One region of the Micromonospora sp. NPDC005206 genome, then DNA from elsewhere that is predicted to be linked to it. Evidence: riboswitches for the same ligand, from Rfam matches in the RefSeq annotation. Region 1 holds a riboswitch; each other region holds the start of a gene.
The links. A riboswitch is a leader RNA that binds a small molecule or an ion and turns the genes downstream of it on or off. The one in region 1 is predicted to bind cyclic di-AMP.
Positions count from the first base shown of each region.

Region 1 (4,780 bases):
GCCCCCACGGGCGCCGCCGACCTCGCGGCTCCGGTCGCCGTCGACCACACCGCCCCGCCGATCTCGCCGGACGCGCCCGCCGCGGCACCCGCCGTCGAGGCCGCCGTGCCGGCGGAGGCCGGCGCCTCCGCGATCGGGACCGGTCCGCAGCGATCGCCGCGCACCGCCGATCCGGCCACCCGGGCGTCCCGGGCCCCGCCGAGGCTCTGAGCCACCGGGACGACGTCCCGCCACCGCGCCTGTCGAATCACGTACCTCCGCACACCCCGCCCGTCGGCCCGTGGCCCGCCACGGTGAATCCCGGCCCGGGTCGGCCGTGCGGCTCCCCACCGCAGCGATCTTCCCCCCGAGGTGCCGTTCATGGAGACCGTCCTCTACCGGTTCCTGACCGAGGTTCCGCAGGCCGCCGCCATCTGGTCGGCACTGCTCCTGTTGGCCCTGACCGTGCTCACCGTGCTGATCGCCCGCCCCGAGCGGGACCGGCCGACCGACGAGGAGTCCCCGGCGCCCACGGCCCGGGAACTGGCCGCCGTCGAGGCGGCGGACCTGCGCCGGTACGCCGAGGAGGTGGCCGTCGCCGCCGCCGGCGCGGCGCAGACCGCCCGCCGACGTCGCGCCGACTGGCTGGCCGCGCAGGAGGCGGCCGAGCGGGCCTGGGCCGGGTACGAGGAGGCGGACCGCGCCGCGCGCCGCTTCGCCGGCGCCGGTTCGCTGCCCACCCCCCGCACGCCGCGCTCCCCGACGGAGTACGCCGCCCGGGAGCGCTACCTGCACCGCGCGGCGATGGCGGCGCACTGGCGCGGCGACCTGTCGATGCGTCAGCTCACCGACGTTTTCGCACACCGCAACGGCTGGGATCCCCGGCGACACCCGGTCGAGCAGGAGGTGCTGCTGAGCCGCGCTGTCCGGGACGGCAGGTGGGTCGAGCACCGGGCCGCCGCCGAGCGCGAACGATCCACGTGGCGCGATGCCGAACTGGCCGCCGAGGCGGCCCGCACGCTCGCCGAGGAGGCGTGGGCAGCGGCGGCCCGGTTGCGGCCGGTCCGGATGCCGGTCCGACCGGCGCCGACCGCGGCGGCCCGTGCGGCGACCGCGGCGCGCTGGCGCCCGGCGCGGGTGGGCTGACCGGAAATGTCCCGACCGGAAGCGTGAGCCCGGTCACACCGACGCCGGATCGGGCAGCTGGAACGGTCGGGCGCAATGTTCGCGCAAATGCGGCGGCATTGTCGACGGCCTGTCCGGTTGTCGACCGGAGGCGCCGCCGCAACCGGTTGTCCCATCGAGTCACGTCAGTGGCAATACGCGCAGAAATTGGCGCTCGATTTCAGGTTTACGCAGGTGAACCTGGCTTGGCAGGGCTTGAGCCGGCCAGTAGTGTCGTCCCGTCCGGTGCGGTAACCGATCGCAAGAGGCGACGCCGCGCCGACCCGCTCAATCGTGATCAACGAACCGGGGACCCATCAGTTAGTCCGGGGTGAATCTGCGAGCCACGGCCCGCGGTAGGGCGATCTTCCCGCCCGAATCCGTCAGCTAACCCGGTAGGCGGTGTCGGAAGGAGTTCCATCCTCGTGCAGCACCTCTCCACCCCTCGGTTGTTCCTCCGCCTCCACGGCGCCGCGGTGCCCCCGCTCATCCGTCCGGTGAGCTGACCCTCCGGGTCACCGCCTCTCCCGCCCGGCCACGCCGGGCACAACCCTGAGCGGTTCACCACCCGCGGACCACGGTCCGCGCGCTGGCGCCTGCCCGGATATCGGTCCGGCCCGGTGTGCCGCTCTCCCCCCGATCCGTGGAGGACCCCGTGAAGCACACCCTGAAGCGTCAGCTCCGTCGTCTCGCCACCGAGCGCCCCTACCAGATCGTCGCCGCCTCCGCCGCGGCCCTGGCGCTCGCGACCACCACCGGCGCCCTGATCGCCGGCACCGACGACGCCCCGGCCAGCCAGCACACCGCGACCACGGTCGCCGAGATGCGCAGCGACACCGTCGCCTCCCGCGGCGAGGCTCGCGTAGCGGCCCCCTCGGCCAGCACCTCGCCGAGCACCGCCACCCCGACGGCCAGCGCCGCGTCGCCCGCCGCCAAGGCCACCGGCAACCCGGACCTGACCCGTAAGCCGGCGCCGAAGCCGCCCGCGACCAAGGTGCTCGACTACGACTACCAGGCGCAGAACACGTACTACAACTGTGGCCCGGCGGCCACCCGCAACGCGCTCAGCGCCACCGGGATCGACCGCACCCAGGACAAGCTCGGCGTCGAGCTGGGCACCACCGAGATGGGCACCAACTCGGCCCTGGACACCACCCGGGTGCTCAACGCCGAGGTGAAGGGCTCCCCGTACCGGACCCGGATGTTCGCCGGCGCGCCCAGCCCGGCCCAGATGGACCGACTCCAGGCCGACGTGGTCGCGGCGATCACCGCCGGCCGGGGCGTGGTGGCCAACATCGCCGGCGACGCCACCGACACCGATGGTGGCTGGCACTCCTACGGCGGCGGGCACTACATCGCCGTGGTGGGCTACAAGGACAACGGCCGGACCGTGCGGATCGCCGACTCGGCGAACGCCGCCGATCCGTCGTACTGGATCACAACGATCGACCTGGCGAACTGGATCGCCACTCGGGGTTACTCCGCCTGACCCGGGCGCAGCCGCCGCGGGCGCCGTCCCCCACAAGGGGCCGGCGCCCGCGGCGTCTTTTCATGTGGTCGACAGCCGGTGAAGCCGTACCGCGCGAGGTGGTTCGCCGTCGTGCCGCCGACGAGGACTCTCGTACCCGTCGGCGAACCGTGGGAGACTGCGGCCGTGGTGGATGAATCGCGTGGTCACACCAGCCGCGGGCCGGTCCTGCTGCTGCTGCACGGGATGGGGGCGACCGGCGACGTCTGGCTGCCCTGGGCGCCGCTGCTTGAGCAGCACTGGCCGGGGCGGTGGCTGGCACCGGACCTCGCCGGTCACGGCTGGTCGGCGCCGCTGCCGTCGTACTCCTTCGCCGGGTTCGCCGAGCGGATCGCCCACGGCCTCGCCCCCGACGACCGGATCGTCGTGCTCGGGCACTCGCTGGGCGGGGTGGTCGGCCTGGCGCTGGCCGCCCGCGCCGCCGGATCGCCGGTGGACGCGGTGGTCGGGCTGGGCATCAAGGCCGTCTGGTCACCCGACGAGCTGACCCGCGCCGCCGAACTCGCGACCCGCCCGATCAGCTGGTTCGCCAGCCGCAGCGAGGCGGCCCGTCGCTACCTGCGCGTCTCCGGGCTCGCCGGTCTGCTCCCGCCGGACCACCCGGTGGTGGACGCCGGGCTGCGCCAGGTCGACGGCCGGTGGCGGCTCGCGATGGATCCGGCCGCGTTCGACGTCGGCGATCCCGACCTCGCCGCGCTGGTGGCGGCGACCGACGTGCCGGTGGTGCTGGCCCGCGGCGAGCAGGACCCGATGGTCACCGACGCGCAGCTCAAGGAGTTCGGCGTACCGGTCGTCACCCTGCCCGGGCTCGGGCACAACGCGCACGTGGAGAACCCGGGGGCGGTGCTGGCGCTGCTGGACGCGTACCGCTGAGCCGTCCGGCGGCGGCCCTAGACCGGTGCGGAGGCGGCGAGGGTCTTCGCCGGCGCCAACTCCCGGCGGGCGGCGGTCAGGAACGCCTCGGCGTACGACTCGACGGGGAAGTCACCCAGGTAGCGACGGCGGGTGACCCAGCGCTTCTCGGCCGCCGGATCGGTGTCCAGCAGAGCGGTCAGCACCTCGTCCACATTCGACATGTCCCGGCGCAGCACGTAGCCCGCCCCGGACAGCGGGAAGTTCTCCACGAACCGCTCGCGCTCGTCGCCCATGTCGGTGACGGCGTACGGCTTGCCGGAGTAGAGGTAGTCCGAGATCACCCCGGACACGTCGGAGACCAGCGCGTCGGACCGGTTGACGCATTCGGTCAGGCTCAGCTCCCGGGCCGCCGCGCCGACCACGTGCTGCCGCCCGGTGCGGGCCCGGTCGGCGAGCAGCAGCTCGGTCAACCGGCCGAGCTGCCGGGCCGAGGCCGGGTTCTGCGCGGTGTACGGGTGAGCCCGCAGGATCACCGTCGCGCCGCGCTCGAGCAGCCGGCGCAGCAGTTCCTCGGCGACCGGCAGCGAACAGTAGTCGGCGTCGGCGTGGTGCCCCGTCCAGGTCGGGGTGTAGAGCACGATCGGGTGGGCCAGGCCGCGCACCGGCTCCGGGCGTACCTCGATCGCCTCGACCTGCGGGCGGCCCACCACCACGAACTTCTCCGCCGGGATCTGCACCCCGGCGCGGGCGTACCGGTCGATCGCCGCCGGGCCGGCCACGAAGATCCGGTCGAAGATCCCCGACACCGGGTTGGCGCTCGGCGCCTTGTCGCTGTCGCCGTGGTGCAGCTGCACGTGGGTGAGTTGGGTGAACCGGATGCAGTGGCTGTTCTTCGCCCCGTGGTTGACGTAGAACGCCGCTCGCAGGCTCGGAACCAGCGCCTCGTCCATCGCCCGGAGGGTGGGGCAGTAGACCACCGGTGCGCTGGTGGCGGCGGAGATCGGCCCCAGGAAATCGGGCTCGCGCACCACGACCATGAACGGCCGGCCGATCCGCTCCAGGTACGGCAGCCACATGGTGACCTGGTACTCCGAGCCGGGCGGTGCGGAGAAGTAGAGCAGGAACTCCGGCTGGTGCCGGCGCAGCGCGCGGGCCACCGCCCCACCGCCGGCGGCTGGCCGGAAGCGACGCCGGGCCAGGTCCAGTGCGACCGCTCCGGCGCAGGCGCCCACCAGCAGGCTGGCGACCAGCGCC
Region 1 covers NZ_JBEXHU010000013.1:58,328-63,107, reverse strand. Annotated here, with positions in the region: gene ABZU69_RS20700 (hypothetical protein) at 1-210, shown strand, start outside; gene ABZU69_RS20695 (hypothetical protein) at 361-1,125, shown strand; cyclic di-AMP (ydaO/yuaA leader) riboswitch at 1,419-1,560, shown strand; gene ABZU69_RS20690 (C39 family peptidase) at 1,787-2,632, shown strand; gene ABZU69_RS20685 (alpha/beta hydrolase) at 2,798-3,544, shown strand; gene ABZU69_RS20680 (CDP-glycerol glycerophosphotransferase family protein) at 3,562-4,780, opposite strand, start outside.

Region 2 (4,780 bases), on a different contig from region 1:
TCCGCCGGAACCCGCCCACCCGGCCGGACCAGCACCACCTCGCCGACCCGCAGCTCGGTCACCGGCACCGGCTCGACCCGCCCGTCCGCCGCCACCCGCTCGGCATCGTCGGGCAGCAGCGCGGCCAGTGCCGCGAGCGCGCCCCTGGCCTGACCGATGGCCTTCATCTCCTGCCAGTGCCCGAGCAGCATGATGGTGACCAGCGCGGCAAGCTCCCACCAGAAATCCAGGTCGAAGGCGCCCACGCTGGTGGCCAGTGACGCGGTGTAGGCGACGGTGATGGCCATCGCGACCAGCAGCATCATGCCCGGCGCCCGATCGCGGACCTCGCGGACCGCGCCGACCAGGAACGGCCAGCCGCCCCACCAGAACACCACCGAGCCGAGCACGGGCCCGACCCAGGACCGGCCCGGGACGTCCAGCCCGAGGCCGAGCCGGTCCAGCACCAGGTGGCTGGTCAACACCACCGGCACGGTGAGCACGAGGCAGACCCAGAACCGGCGGCGGAACATCGCCGGATCGTGCCCGGCGTGCTTGTCGTGCTGATGTGGCCCGCCGTCGGCGTGTCGCTGGTGGCCACCGGGCCCGGCGTGGCGCTCGTCGGCGGCGGGACGATCGGGGTCGGGCGGCGACGGAGCGGGCATGACTCCAACATGCCGGTCCGGAACCCGCCACGCGAGCGGTTCGACCACCCGACACTCCGGCACGACCTGCGTCCCCGGGTCGGGCTGGTTAGCATTCCGACGATGGCCCTCCGGATCCCGCTACGCAGTTGGGCAGAGGTGCCGCCACGTTGTGGCGTCACCTCCCGCCGACCGGGCCGAGCTTTCACCCTGCGTGGTCACGAGGTCGCCGTCCAGCGATCCGGCGCGCTCGTCGCCGCTTTCCCGCGGCGGCGGTGAACCGACCGGCCCGTCGGCACGTACCCCGCACCGGATCGTTGGGAGTCTCGCATTGGGTTCCGACCACACCCGCTCCGCTCCGTCCGCCCCACCCCGGGTGCGACGGATCCTCGTCGCGACGGTGGTGCCCCTCTTCGTCGCGACCGTGCTCGCCGCGGTCGTGCTCTGGCCTCGCGACGGGTCACCGCGGACCGACGGCGGTGCGAACGTGCCGCGCTACCACGGCACGGTGACCCGGGTGGTGACCGAGCCGTGCCCAGCGGCGGCGCCGAACCCCGAGGGCACACCGAGCGTCGGGGACGGGCCGTGCGGCACGGTGGACGTCCGGGTGAACGACGGGCCGGCCTCCGGCCAGCGGATCCAGACACCCGTGCCCGCCGGACCCGGCGCGCCCCGGGTCGAGGTCGACGACGAGGTCATCCTGGTGGAGCTGACCGATCCGACCGATCCGACCGCCAGCAGTTGGAACATCGCCGAACACCAGCGCGGCGCGCCGCTGCTGTGGCTGGCGGTGATCTTCGCCGCCGCGATCGTCGCGTTCGGCCGGTGGCGGGGCCTGGCCGCTCTGGCCGGGTTGGCCGCCAGCTTCGCCATCCTGCTCACCTTCGTGCTGCCCGGAATCGGCGCCGGCCGGTCGCCGCTGCTGGTAGCGGTGGTCGGTGCCGCGCTGATCATGTTCGTGGTGCTCTACCTGACGCACGGGGTCAGCGCGCAGACCTCGGTCGCGGTGCTCGGCACCCTGGGCAGCCTGGTCCTCACCGGCGTACTGGCCACCATCGTCAGCGGCGCCACGCACCTCACCGGCTTCGGCAGCGAGGACGCCACCACCCTGTCGATGTTCCAGGCCGACGTGGACCTGCACGGCCTGCTGCTCGCCGGGATCATCATCGGCTCGCTCGGGGTGCTCGACGACGTGACCGTCACCCAGGCGGCCACCGTGACCGAGCTGGCCAACGCCAACCCCGGGCTGACCCGGTTGCAGCTCTACCGGGCGGCGACCCGGGTCGGCCGGGCGCACATCGCCTCCACCGTCAACACCATCGTGCTGGCGTACGCGGGCGCCTCGTTGCCGCTGCTGCTCCTGCTCACCGCTGACTCGCGACCGATCGGGCAGATCCTGACCAGCGAGTTCCTCGCGCAGGAGATCGTCCGCAGCGGGGTCGCCACGCTCGGGCTGATCGCCGCCGTACCGCTGACCACCGGGCTGGCCGCGATGGTGACCGCAGCCGGCCGGCAGACCACCGCGCCCGCCGCCGAAGCGCCCGCCCCGCGACCCCAGCCCGACCGCGCCGAGGCACTGGCGGCGCTGAGCTCCCCGCGCACGGATCGGCCCGACCTCACGTCGCCCGACCCGACGCGGACCACACCCTCATCCACCGCCACCGACCGGTGGCCAGAGCCGAACAGGAGCACGGATACGGCATGGTGACACTCCTCAACGTGACCACGTCGGGCGTCCGCCCTGAGAACCGCATCACTGGTCACTCAGCGCCATGGCGAAATGACGCTTTTAGTCGGTATCAGGGCGTAGCTCAGCCGATGGGCTCTCGGGTAACCTCACTGCCGGTTACCGATGAAGGCGCGAAGCGGCGCCTGCGGTGCCACCGCCCAATCGCCAACCGGCGAGCCGGGAACCCAGGTACGTGGGGTGAATCCGCGACAGCGGTAGGGGCCACTTCCGCCCCGAACCCGTCAGCTAACCCGGTCGGCGGTCGACGGAAGGGAACATTGTGACGGCACCCCTACGCCGCTGGTTGACACCCGTGGTGGCCGTGATCGCCGCACTGACCGTGCTCGCCGGGCCCCTCCCGGCGCAGGCCGCCCCGACGACCCCCACACCGTCCGGGCACGAGGAGGACGGCGAGCCCCAGCTGCTCAACGACGTGATCGAGCAGACCAACCGCAAATTCTCCGCGGCCAAGTCCAAACTGAACACGTCGAAGAAGAAGCAGCTGCAGCTGGCGCTGGAGGTCGACCGGGCCAAGGCCGACCTGAACGCACTGGCGCCGCAGGTCGGGCAGATCGCCGCCCAGTCGTACCGCACCGGCCGGATCGGCCCGCTGGCGATGCTGCTGGAGAGCGAAGCCCCGGACTCGTTCGTCCAACGTGCCGCCGCGCTCGATGAGATGAACATGGTCAACGAGAAGAAGCTCGCCGAGGTCAACGCGGTGAAGACCCGCGCTGAGCAGGCCAAGCTGGCCCTCGACGCGGAGGTCCGCGAGCAGCAGAAGCAGACCGCCCTGATGGCCAAGGAGAAGCGCGAAGCGGACAAGGCCCTCGCCCTGGTCGGTGGGAAGGGCTTCACCGGCGGGCTGGTGTCGGCCACCTCACCGGTCGCCCGGCTCGGCCCGGGCCGGACCGCCGACGGCGACTGGAAGTCCGAGTCGTGCAGCCAGAACGACCCGACCACGTCCGGCTGCGTCACCCCGCGCACGCTGCACGCGTACAAGGAGGTCAAACGGGCCGGATTCAACCGGTTCGTCGGCTGCTACCGATCCGGGGGGCCGTGGGAGCACCCGAAGGGCCGCGCCTGCGACTGGTCTCTGCAGAAGAGCGGCTTCAGCCCGTGGCACAACGAGGACACCCGGACGTACGGCAACAACGTCGCCGCGTTCCTCATCCGCAACGCCGACCGGCTCGGCATCTACTACGTGATCTGGAACCGGCAGATCTGGTTCCCGGCGACCGGCTGGAAGTCGTACAGCGGGCCGTCGAACCACACCGACCACGTACACATGTCGCTGCTCTGACCCACGCTCTCCGTCGAGGGCCGTTCCGCGTGACGCGGAGCGGCCCTCGACGCGTTCAGGCGGCGGGCGCGGCCGGACCGACCGGCGTGCTGGCGTCGATCGGTCCGTCGAGCGTCGTGGCCGGCACGGCGGCCACCGGACGCACCACTCCGGCGGCCAGCCGGTACGACACCCCTACCACCGCGCACCGCCCCCGCTCCACCTCGGTGGCCAGCACGGGCGACTGCCCGAGCAGCGCCTCGACGGTCTGTGCGATGTGGATGTCGACGATGCGGCCGATGTCGTCCACCCCCTCCGCCTCGGCCCGACGCAGGCTGGGCAGCACGGCGTCGACCACCGCGCCCAGGTGCCCCTGGGGCGGGTTGCCGGTGGCTGCCGACTCACGGGCGGCCTGCACCGCACCGCACGAGTCGTGGCCGAGCACCACCACCAGCGGGGTGCCGAGCACGGTCACCGCGTACTCCACGCTGCCCAGCACCTCCGGGCCGGTGGTGTGCCCGGCGGTACGGACCACGAACAGGTCGCCCAGCCCACGATCGAAGATGATCTCGGCGGCCAACCGTGAGTCGGAGCAGCCGACGATCACCGCGAAGGGGTGCTGCCCGTCGGCCACCGCGGCCCGGTGTCCGGCATCCTGGTTGGGGTGGCGGGGTGCGCCGCGGACGAAGCGCCGGTTCCCGGCGATCAGCTCGGCGTACGCCTGGGCCGGCTCGGTGAGTGCCGGCGTCGGGTCGGCAGTACGCTGCGAACCCGGCTGCTGGCCGGGTGTACCGGGACGGCTCATCCCCGCACCTCTTTCCACGCGTTGACCTGCTCAACCGACTCATCAGCGGGGCGGCGGCGGGCGCTGGTCCGGGTTCCACGGTCACACGCACCACAAGATGCGTCAAGTTATACGTGATATAGATTTCATACGTTGCCCCTCGGAGCGCCGCTCCGGCGACGCTCCAGGGGGCACGAAGCACCGGAGAGGCGGACCCACGATGGCGAGCTCGGCGACGGCGGCTGGCGACACCGGCGGCCGGAACTGGACGTTCCTCACCAACCACGGGCACGTTCTGCTGGCCATCGGCCGCGACCCCACCGCCCGGCTGCGCGACGTGGCGGCCGAGGTCGGCGTGACCGAGC
Region 2 covers NZ_JBEXHU010000007.1:137,167-141,946, reverse strand. Annotated here, with positions in the region: gene ABZU69_RS12440 (heavy metal translocating P-type ATPase) at 1-512, opposite strand, end outside; gene ABZU69_RS12435 (YibE/F family protein) at 955-2,331, shown strand; cyclic di-AMP (ydaO/yuaA leader) riboswitch at 2,498-2,628, shown strand; gene ABZU69_RS12430 (hypothetical protein) at 2,633-3,652, shown strand; gene ABZU69_RS12425 (carbonic anhydrase) at 3,708-4,436, opposite strand; gene ABZU69_RS12420 (helix-turn-helix domain-containing protein) at 4,636-4,780, shown strand, end outside.
Region 2: it holds a riboswitch for cyclic di-AMP, as region 1 does, so the genes downstream of both, ABZU69_RS12430 (hypothetical protein) here and ABZU69_RS20690 (C39 family peptidase) in region 1, are expected to answer to the same signal.

Region 3 (4,780 bases), on a different contig from region 1:
CATTCTATCGAACAAATGTACGATCAGCGACCTCGACGCGCTGGTCACCGGCACCGAATCCTGTCACTGCGGCAAACGCCGCTATGGTGGTCCGATGCTGCTCTCCGACCGCGACCTGGTCTCCGAGATCAAGGCCGGCACGCTGGGCCTGGAGCCGTTCGAGCCCACCCTGGTCCAACCGTCCAGCATCGACGTACGACTCGACCGGCTGTTCCGGGTCTTCAACAACCATCTCTACACCCACATCGACCCGGCAATGCAGCAGGACGACCTCACCTCGGTCGTCGAGGTGCCTGACGGCGAGCCGTTCGTGCTGCACCCGGGCGAGTTCGTGCTGGCCTCGACGCTCGAGGTCATCTCACTGGGCGACCAGCTCGCCGGCCGGCTGGAGGGCAAGTCGAGCCTGGGCCGGCTCGGTCTGCTCACGCACTCCACCGCCGGCTTCATCGACCCGGGCTTCTCGGGGCACGTGACGCTGGAGCTGTCCAACGTGGCGAACCTGCCGATCACCCTCTGGCCGGGCATGAAGATCGGGCAGCTCTGCATCTTCCGGCTCTCCTCGCCGGCCGAGCACCCGTACGGCTCGGTGGTGTACGGCTCGCGTTACCAGGGGCAGCGCGGGCCGACCCCGAGCCGCGCCTGGCAGCACTGGCGCACCTGGCCGACCCGCTGAAGCCACTCGTCGGGCAATGCGCCCGCCGTGTTAGTAAGGGGCCCCTCCTATACCGGAGGCGTTAAGAAGGGGCCCCTGCTTACATCTCAGCCTGGGCGGCCGTAGCTGTGGATCGGGCCGTCGTCGACCTTCTTCATCTTGATCGGCTGACCGGCCTGCGAGGCGTGCACGACCCAGCCATTACCCACGTACATCCCGACGTGGTGGATGTCGCTGTAGTAGAAGACCAGATCACCGGCGCGTAGGTTGGCCCGGCTGACGTCCTTGGTCACCCGGCTCTGCTGGGCGGCGTTGTGCGGCAGCGACACACCGGCCTTGGCCCAGGCGGCCAGCATCAACCCGGAGCAGTCGTACGAGTTCGGACCCTCGGCACCCCACACGTAGGGCTTGCCGATCTGGGCGCAGGCGAACTTGACGGCCACACCGGCACCGCCGCCGGGGTAGCTGGCCGGGCAGGGCGCCGGACGCAGCGGACCGCCGCCACCGTTGCCGTAAACCTTCAGGCGCAGCTTCTGCAGGCGGTCGATCTCGTCGTTGATCTGCTTCTTCTTGGCCGCCAGCTGGGCCTCGGTCCGGGTCAGCTGGGCCACCATCTCGTCCAGTGGCGCCTTCTGCGCGGCCAGTTGGTCACGCAGGTCGGCCACCTGCCGCACGTCCTGCTGCTGGTTGTGCGCAAACCGGTCGAGCATCTCGAGCTGCCCGACCACGTCGCTCGGTGACCGGCTGCCCAGCACGGCGTTGACGGTGGAGACGTTCTCGCCCTTGTACGCGCGCACAGCCAGGGAGCTGACCTTGTCCATCGCAGCGTCGACCTGGCGCTCCAGCGGGGCGATCCGGGCGGCCAGCGCGTTGGCCTGCTTGCGCTTCGCGGCCAGGTCGGCCCGGGTGGCGTTGTGCCGTTCGATGATCGGTTCGAGCTTGTTCCAGTCGGCGTCGATCTGGCGCTCGATCTCGGCGACGGAGGGGTCGGCGTGGGCCGCCGTGGCGCTGCCCGTCAGGACGACGGCAACGCCGACCAGGGCGGCGAGGGCGGTGGTGAAGCGGGACCAGCGTGAGCGCGGCACGATCGACGTCGGGCCGGCTGACGCCGACCGCTCGGACGACGGCCGCGGGGCATGGTGAGCCACCGGGTTCCGTACTCCTTCTTCCCGACCGCCTACCGGGTTAGCTGACGGGTTCGGGCGGGAAGGTGGACGCCCTACCGCAGTGGCTGCGGATTCACCCCAGAAACCTGGGTCCCCGGCTCGCTCGGAAGCGACTCGGCGGTGTCGGTCCGTTACCGCCCGGGTGGGCGGAGCTGCTGTCGGCCCGACGAATGACCAGAGTAGAGACGACCGTTACCGATCCGCAACCGGTGGGGCCGTGACACTCCGTACCGATTGCCGGCGACGACGGCCGGGAACGAAGGTTTCCTTCCACGAACCTCGGTAGGTCGAAAGGTATTGACGGGAGCCCCGGGCGGGGCGAAGGTGACCTCACTTCGCCCTTCAGATCTAGGGGGTTCGATGCACGGTCCAACCCTGTCCACCGGCCGGCGCGCGCTGCTCGCCGCCGCCGTGGTCGCCGCCGCGACCGCGGTTCCCCTACCCGCCGGCCCAGCCGTGGCCGCACCCACCGCCGACCGCCAGCAGCAGTACGCCGCCGCGGCGACCGAGTACGGCGTACCGGCCGACGTGCTGCTCGGCGTCTCCTATCTGGAGTCACGTTGGGACAGCAACGCCGGCACGCCGAGTACCAGCGGCGGCTACGGCCCGATGCACCTGACCGACGCCCGGCACGTGGCCGCCCTACCGGGGCGCAGCCACCACGACGCCGGCACCGAGGACCCGCGCGGCGACGACTCCCGCCCCGCACGGGAGATGGCGCCCCGACCCGCCGAGGATCCCGCGCCGCCCGCCGCAGCGTTGCAGACCATGGACGCCGCCGCCGCACTGACCGGCGCCGCCCCCGAGTCGCTGCGCACCGACCCGAGCGTCAACATCTGAGGCGGCGCGGCACTGCTGGCCGCGTACCAGCGGGAACTGGGCGCACCGGTGGGGGCCGGCACCGACCCGGCAGCCTGGTACGGCGCGGTGGCCCGCTACGCCGGCGCGGACAGCGCGGACGCCGCGGCGGCCTTCGCCGACGAGGTGTTCACCACCATCGGCGCCGGCGAGTCCCGGGTGACCGACGACGGCCAGCGGATCACGCTGCCGGCCCGGGCAATCCAACCGCAGCGCTCCTGGCTGGACCGGCTGGGACTGCGCCGGCTCGCCCGCCCCGACGGGCTGGAGTGCCCCCGCACCATCTCCTGCGAGTGGATCCCGGCGCCCTACGAGGCGTTCGGCGCCGGGAACTACGGCAACCACGACCTCTCCGACCGACCCGGCCGGCAGAAGATCGAGTACATCGTCATCCACGACACCGAGGCGAGCTGGGCGACCACGCTGCAACTCGTCCAGGACCCCACCTACGTGAGCTGGCACTACTCGCTGCGCTCGGTGGACGGGCACATCGCCCAGCACGTGAAGACCAAGGACGTCGGCTGGCACGCCGGCAACTGGTACGTCAACGCCAAGTCGATCGGGCTGGAACACGAGGGCTTCGCCGCGCAGGGCACCTGGTACACCGAGGCGATGTACCGGACCTCCGCCAAGCTGGTCCGGCACCTCGCCCTGCAGCTGGGGATCCCGCTGGACCGCCAGCACATCATCGGCCACGACAACGTGCCCGGCACCGTCGCCTCCACCGTGCGCGGGATGCACTGGGACCCGGGCCCGTACTGGGACTGGACGCACTACTTCACGCTGTTGCACGCGCCGCGGCTGGACACCGGCATCCCGGCCTCCGGGCTGGTCCGGATCGGCCCCGACTACGCCACCAACCAGCCGGCGTTCACCGGCTGCGTCACCGCCGGTGTGCCGTGCGCGCCGCGCGGCTCATCGTCGGTGGTGCTGCGCAGTGCGCCGTCCGCGGACGCGCCGCTGGTCAACGACATCGCACTGCGCCCCGACGGCACCCCGAACACGATGGAGGTGTCGGACCACGGCACCCGGGCCTCCGCCGGCCAGACGTACGCCCTCGCCGGTCGGCAGGGCGACTGGACGGCGATCTGGTATCTCGGACAGAAGGCGTGGTTCCACAACCCGGCGTCGGCGCCGACCGCCACCTGGACCGTCGGCGTGGTGGCCACCCCGAAGCCCGGACGGGCCACCATCCCCGTGTACGGGCGGGCGTACCCCGAGGAGGCCGCCTACCCGGCCGGGGTGCCATACCAGCCGATCTCGCCGCTGCAGTACACCCTGGCGGCCGGCCAGCGGTACGCCGTCGGCGCGGCGCTGCCGGGCGAGTACTACCGGGCCACTACGTTCGACGGCTCCTCGCCGGGCGACTGGACGGTCATCCGCGGCCAGAACCGGTACGCGCAGATCCAGTTCGGTCACCGGATCATGTACGTCGACCTCGCCGACGTGCAGCTCATGCCGTCTCCGGTGGACGCACCGCACTGAACCGTGTTGAACGGCACGAGGGCCCCCGGTCGTCCGACCGGGGGCCCTCGTCGTGGCTGCTGGATCAGCCGGGTCTGCGGAACCCGGCGACCGGCATGTTGTTGATGCTGGCCACCTGCACCGGTTTGCCGGCGCGTGGCGCGTGCACCATCTTGTCGTTGCCCAGATACAGGCCGACATGGTGCAGGTCGCTGAAGAAGAAGACCAGGTCACCGGGGCGGGCGTCGGCCCGCGAGATGGCCTTGCCCTCGTGCCACTGGTCACCCGTGTGGTGGGTCAGGTAGATCCCGGCCGCCTTGTACGCGTACTGGGTCAGGCCCGAGCAGTCGAACGAGTTCGGGCCGGTGGCGCCCCAGACGTACGGGTCACCGACCTGCTGGCAGGCGGTCTTGATCGCCTTCTGGGCGGCCGCGTTGGCCACCCCGTTGATGGTCGGGCAGCCCTCGGTCTTGATCGTCGTCTTCGGCAGCGAGGCCTCGAGCCGCTTGATCTCGCCGTCGATCTGCTTCTTCTTCGCCGCCAGCTCGTTCTGCTGCTTGGTCTGGGTGGCGATCAGCGCGTCCAGCTTCTGCTTCTGGCCGTCGTACTTGGCCCGGACGGCCAGCACGCCCTCGACCTC
Region 3 covers NZ_JBEXHU010000015.1:71,039-75,818, reverse strand. Annotated here, with positions in the region: gene dcd (dCTP deaminase) at 95-673, shown strand; gene ABZU69_RS23145 (NlpC/P60 family protein) at 760-1,800, opposite strand; cyclic di-AMP (ydaO/yuaA leader) riboswitch at 1,813-1,948, opposite strand; gene ABZU69_RS23140 (hypothetical protein) at 2,179-2,658, shown strand; gene ABZU69_RS23135 (peptidoglycan recognition family protein) at 2,707-4,161, shown strand; gene ABZU69_RS23130 (NlpC/P60 family protein) at 4,226-4,780, opposite strand, start outside.
Region 3: it holds a riboswitch for cyclic di-AMP, as region 1 does, so the genes downstream of both, ABZU69_RS23145 (NlpC/P60 family protein) here and ABZU69_RS20690 (C39 family peptidase) in region 1, are expected to answer to the same signal.

Region 4 (4,780 bases), on a different contig from region 1:
GCAGGCGCGGCGGCTCTGCCCGGACGCGATCGTCGTGCCGCCCCGGATGTCGGCGTACACGGCGGCCAGCCGGGCGGTGTTCGAGATCTTCCGGCAGACCACCCCGCTGGTCGAGGGGCTTTCCATCGACGAGGCGTTCCTGGACGTGGGCGGTCTGCGCCGGCTGGTCGGGCCGCCGGCCGACATCGCCGAGCGGCTGCGCCGGGAGGTCCGCGAACGGGTCCACCTGCCGATCACCGTGGGCGTGGCCCGGACGAAGTTCCTGGCGAAGGTGGCCAGCGGGGTGGCGAAGCCGGACGGGCTGCTGGTCGTCTCGCCCGACGCGGAGCTGGCGTTCCTGCACCCGCTGCCGGTGGAGCGGCTGTGGGGCGTCGGCCCGGTCACCGCCGCCAAGCTGCGGGAACGGAGGATCCGCACCGTCGGCGAGGTGGCCCGGCTCGGCGAGGCGGCGCTGGTGTCAATACTCGGCGCGGGCGCTGGCCGGCACCTGCACGCCCTGGCGCACAACCGCGACCCGCGGGCCGTGCTGGTCGGCCGCCGACGCGGCTCGATGGGCGCGCAGCACGCGCTGAGCCGTACGCCACACGCGCCGGCGGAACTGGACGCCGTCCTGGCCGGCCTGGTCGACCGGGTCACCCGGCGGATGCGGGCGGCCGGACGGTCCGGGCGCACGGTGATGCTGCGGCTGCGCTTCGGCGACTACACCCGGGCCACCCGCTCGCACACCGTCCGCAAGGCGACCGCGGACACCACGCCGCTGCTCGCCGCCGCGCGGGCGCTGCTGGGGGCCGCCCTGCCCGAGATCGACCGGCGGGGCGTCACGCTGATCGGCGTCTCGGTCGGCAACCTGGACGACAACCCGGTCCAGCCGGAGCTGCCGTTCCACCACAATCCGGGAGCCGAGCTGGACGCCGCGGTGGACGCGGTCCGCGACCGGTTCGGATCGGCGGCGCTCACCCGCGCGGTGCTGCTCGGCCGTGATCCGGGCGTCGAGGTGCCGCTGCTGCCGGACTGACCGCACCAGGTGGCGGCGGGGCGAAAGCGCCGGACATCACAGCGGCGAGGGGTTTGGCGACGGCCGCAGCGGGTCACGTAGTGAAGATCAGTCTGACCAGGGGGGACCACCATGTCCGACGACACCAGCAACCGTCCGAGCCGGCGCGAGCAGCGTCCCGGCGACGTGACCGACCCGCTGCTCTGGCAGCTCGCGATCGACGTGCTCAGTGCACATGAGCCGGACGAGGACGGCGCCTGCCGCAACCTGCTCTGCGCCGGCCAGCCGTGGCCGTGCGCGGCCCGCAGCTCCGCTGAACAGGCGCTCCGGCTGGCCCGTGGTGCGGCCGGCACACCGTCCACAGTCGCTCCGACGCGGGGCGAGGAAACAACCGCATCCGCTGACCGGCCCGCTGAGGGCGTTCCGACCGCGCGCCGGGCCTGGTCGGCGCGTCCCGAAGCCGCCGTGTCGGCCGCCTGACGCCCACCCCTTCTCGACACGCCCGCGGGCGCCCGGCCGGAGTCCGGTCGAGCGCCCGCGCGTCGTGTGTCAGAGGGCGAGCCGCTGACCCGGGAAGATCAGACCGGGGTCGCCGCCGACCACCTGACGGTTGCGCTCGTACAGGGCCTGCCAGCCGCCGGCCACCTGATGGGCCTGGGCGATCTCGGACAGGGTGTCGCCCGGCTTGACCAGGTACGTCCTGCCGTCCGTGGAAGGCGCGGTGCGCTTGTGGTTGCGGGTCGCCGGCTGCTCGCCGCGCGACGACCGCTCCCGGGGCTTGGACGTCGACTCGGACTTCTTCGTCGCGGACTTCGCGGCGGAGCCGCCCGACGAGCCGCCCTTCTTGCCGCAGGTCGGCCAGGCGCCGATGCCCTGCCCGTCGAGCACCTTCTCGGCGATCGCGATCTGCGCGCCGCGGCTGGCCAGGTCGGCGCGGGCGGCGTACTTCTTGCCGCCGTAGCCGGCCCAGGTGCTCTGCGAGAACTGCAACCCGCCGTAGTAGCCGTTGCCGGTGTTGATGTGCCAGTTGCCGCTGGACTCGCACTGGGCGATCGCGTCCCAGTTGACCCCGGCCTGCGCCGGGGCGGCCGGGCCGAAGAGGGCGACGGCGCCGGTGACAGCGCCGACGGCCAGGGTGCCGACGGCGACGCGGCGGGTGGTGACCCGTCGATGACGGGGCGTGTGTGCAGATGACATGTGAGGCTTCCTCCACGCCGGCGAGGTGAGCTGTCGGGTTCGGGCCGAGGAGCCCGGCCGCGCGGTGGCGGCTTCACCCCGAGGTGACGTGCACCGAGGAACGTTGGGTCCCCCGCTCCTGCCCGGGTGACTGGGTTCCGACGACCGGGGGCAGGATTTGGCGTTGCCGGTCGCGGTGTCCGCATTGGCGAACCCGACCGACGTTAGGCACGGTCGGTGACGGTCGCCCACCCCCTGTGAACTTCTTCACCGGGCCGCGCGGGGCGAGCCGCGTAGCGGTTGCGGGCAATCGAAGTGTGTGCAGTGACCACCATGGACCGTTTCCGATCAGGCCGGCGTTTCAGGTCTCGTGCCGGAGCCAGGCCACGATCCGGCGAGCAGTTCGACGTGTCCCGGCGACTCGTACGACCGGACGTCGTGACCGAGGGCGCTGTAGACGATCTGGCTGGTCCCGACGGTTCGTGCCCAGACGAGCGGTGGCTGGTCGCGGCGACCAGGCGACTTCGCACCGCTTGCCGCATCCCCTGGTACGCCGACCGTCCCGCCCGGTGCGGTCAACGGCCGCCGGGCGGCGTGGCACGGCGAATCCGGGCGGCCGTCATCTGCCACGCCTGCGCCTCGTCGACCAGGCAGCCGGCGAGCAGCTCGCGGCCCCGGGCGAGAACCGCGAGGGCGTCGGGGTGGCCCGGCAGCCACTGTTCGGCGTCCCCGACAGTCAACTCGGCCCGCCGGCCGGGCAGCGGCGTCGCCCCGGGTGGCAGGCCACCGAGCCGGTCGAGGTGCCCGGCGGAGAGGATCTGGTACCACATGGCGTCGGGGATGAGCGCGTCGGCGAGCATCTCCACCCCGGGCCGCCGGGTCACCGGCTTTCCGTCGCTCGGGAGCCGCTGCGACCACTGTGGCGTGCTCACCCGACGGCTGTCCGGCTCGGCGTCCACTCCGGCCCAGACCAGCAATCCGCTGTGCGCGTGCAGCTTGTCGCGCAACCGGTGCATCGGCCCGGCCAGGTCGCCAGCGTCGGCGGGGTCGGCGCGCGGCTGCGCGACGGAGAGCGCCGCCGCCGGTAGCACGTCGTGGTAGCCGCCGACGGTCGCGGCCACCAGCCGGTTGGTGAGGTCGCCGGCGAGCAGGGTCACCGTGATGGCTGTGGGCAGAGTAGACAATACGGTGGCGGTGGCCGAGCCGGCCGCCTCGGCGGTGAGCGGAACCCGCACGCCGAGCACGACAGCGCTCAGCTCGTCCGCGGGTCCGCGCTCGGCGTGCAACCAGTCGAGCGCCACGTTCAGCAGGGGCGGGGGCAGTTGGCACGGGGCGTCGCCGAACGGCGCGCCGAGTGGCCCGCGCAGGTAAGCCCGGGCGGACACGCCGAACTCCTCGATGTCGTGGCTCGGGCCGCGCCGGGCCACCGAGACCAGAGCGTCGCGCACACCGGCATCGCGCAGTTGCCGGGCCAGCAGCTCCGGTATGGCGAGGACATGCTCGGCGGGGATCGGGCCGAAGTCGATCACGAGGAGCTGCGCGCCGGGCAAGGCGATCGGTGACGAGACGACGGCCGGGCCCACCCGCTCCCCGCCGGCTCCCGTCGCTTCGAGTCGGAGCAGAGCCTGCCGGAGCGCGGCCACCGCGACGGGCACACCGGCGTCGTCCGAGCGGACTTCGATCGTCAGGCTGTGCTGCTCGCGCAGAGTTTCATCGATATCTAGCACTACGACGACGGCCATGTGTCCCCCAATGGTGGCGCATCCGCACTCTGCGGCAGCCCATTCCTGAACCCCGCTTCGCACGTCGATCGGAATGGAGAATGAGATATTTGCTTGTGTCTATTGACAGTGGAAGGGGCCTGTCGGGGAGCATATTGCCGTCGCAATTTTCCGGGAGCCCTGCCGGGTGCGGAGCGCTCCAAACTGGCCAATCTGTCTCGTTAGCGCGAATACGCGCAGCATGAAATAGCGCTGCCCGGATTCCACGATGTAACACAATCGAAGAGGTCAGCGCTATTTGCGAATCACCAACGACTATCGCCGCACTTTTCCCAACCCTTCCGTAACGGCCGAGGCCCGTAATCGCCGTACGGGGTGCCGGCCGCCTCGGTAACGTCACCCGCAGCCGGGCGGCGGCCCGCCGGATGCGCGTACTCCGCCGACCTCGACGCGTCGTAGACGTTGTCCGTCTGCTCCTCGGACAGCGCCGTGATCTGGATCAGCGGCGTCGGGTGGGCTCGGCGCAGCCATCGGAGTAGTGAAGCTTGTGGCTACCTGCAGACGCTGCATGATCCAGAAAGCGACGCCGCCCCATCCGACGAAAGGATCAGTCCCCCTCCGGCTACAGGGTGCGGGCCAGCCGGTCAGCGAGGGCCCGGGTGAATCGGGCCGGGTCGGCCAGCTCGCCACCCTCGGCGAGCACCGCCAGCCCGTACAGCAGCTCGGCCGTCTCGGTCAGGGCCTCGGAGCTCCCGCTCTGCTCGTGGGCCTTGCGCAACCCGGCAACGAGCGGGTGCCCGGGATTGATCTCCAGGATCCGCTTCGTCGACGGGACCTCGTGCCCCATCGCCCGGTACATCTTCTCCAGGGTCGGGGTGAGATCGTGCGC
Region 4 covers NZ_JBEXHU010000016.1:53,733-58,512, forward strand. Annotated here, with positions in the region: gene dinB (DNA polymerase IV) at 1-1,015, shown strand, start outside; gene ABZU69_RS24290 (hypothetical protein) at 1,127-1,474, shown strand; gene ABZU69_RS24295 (transglycosylase family protein) at 1,544-2,191, opposite strand; cyclic di-AMP (ydaO/yuaA leader) riboswitch at 2,193-2,364, opposite strand; gene ABZU69_RS24300 (hypothetical protein) at 2,746-3,912, opposite strand; gene htpG (molecular chaperone HtpG) at 4,514-4,780, opposite strand, start outside.
Region 4: it holds a riboswitch for cyclic di-AMP, as region 1 does, so the genes downstream of both, ABZU69_RS24295 (transglycosylase family protein) here and ABZU69_RS20690 (C39 family peptidase) in region 1, are expected to answer to the same signal.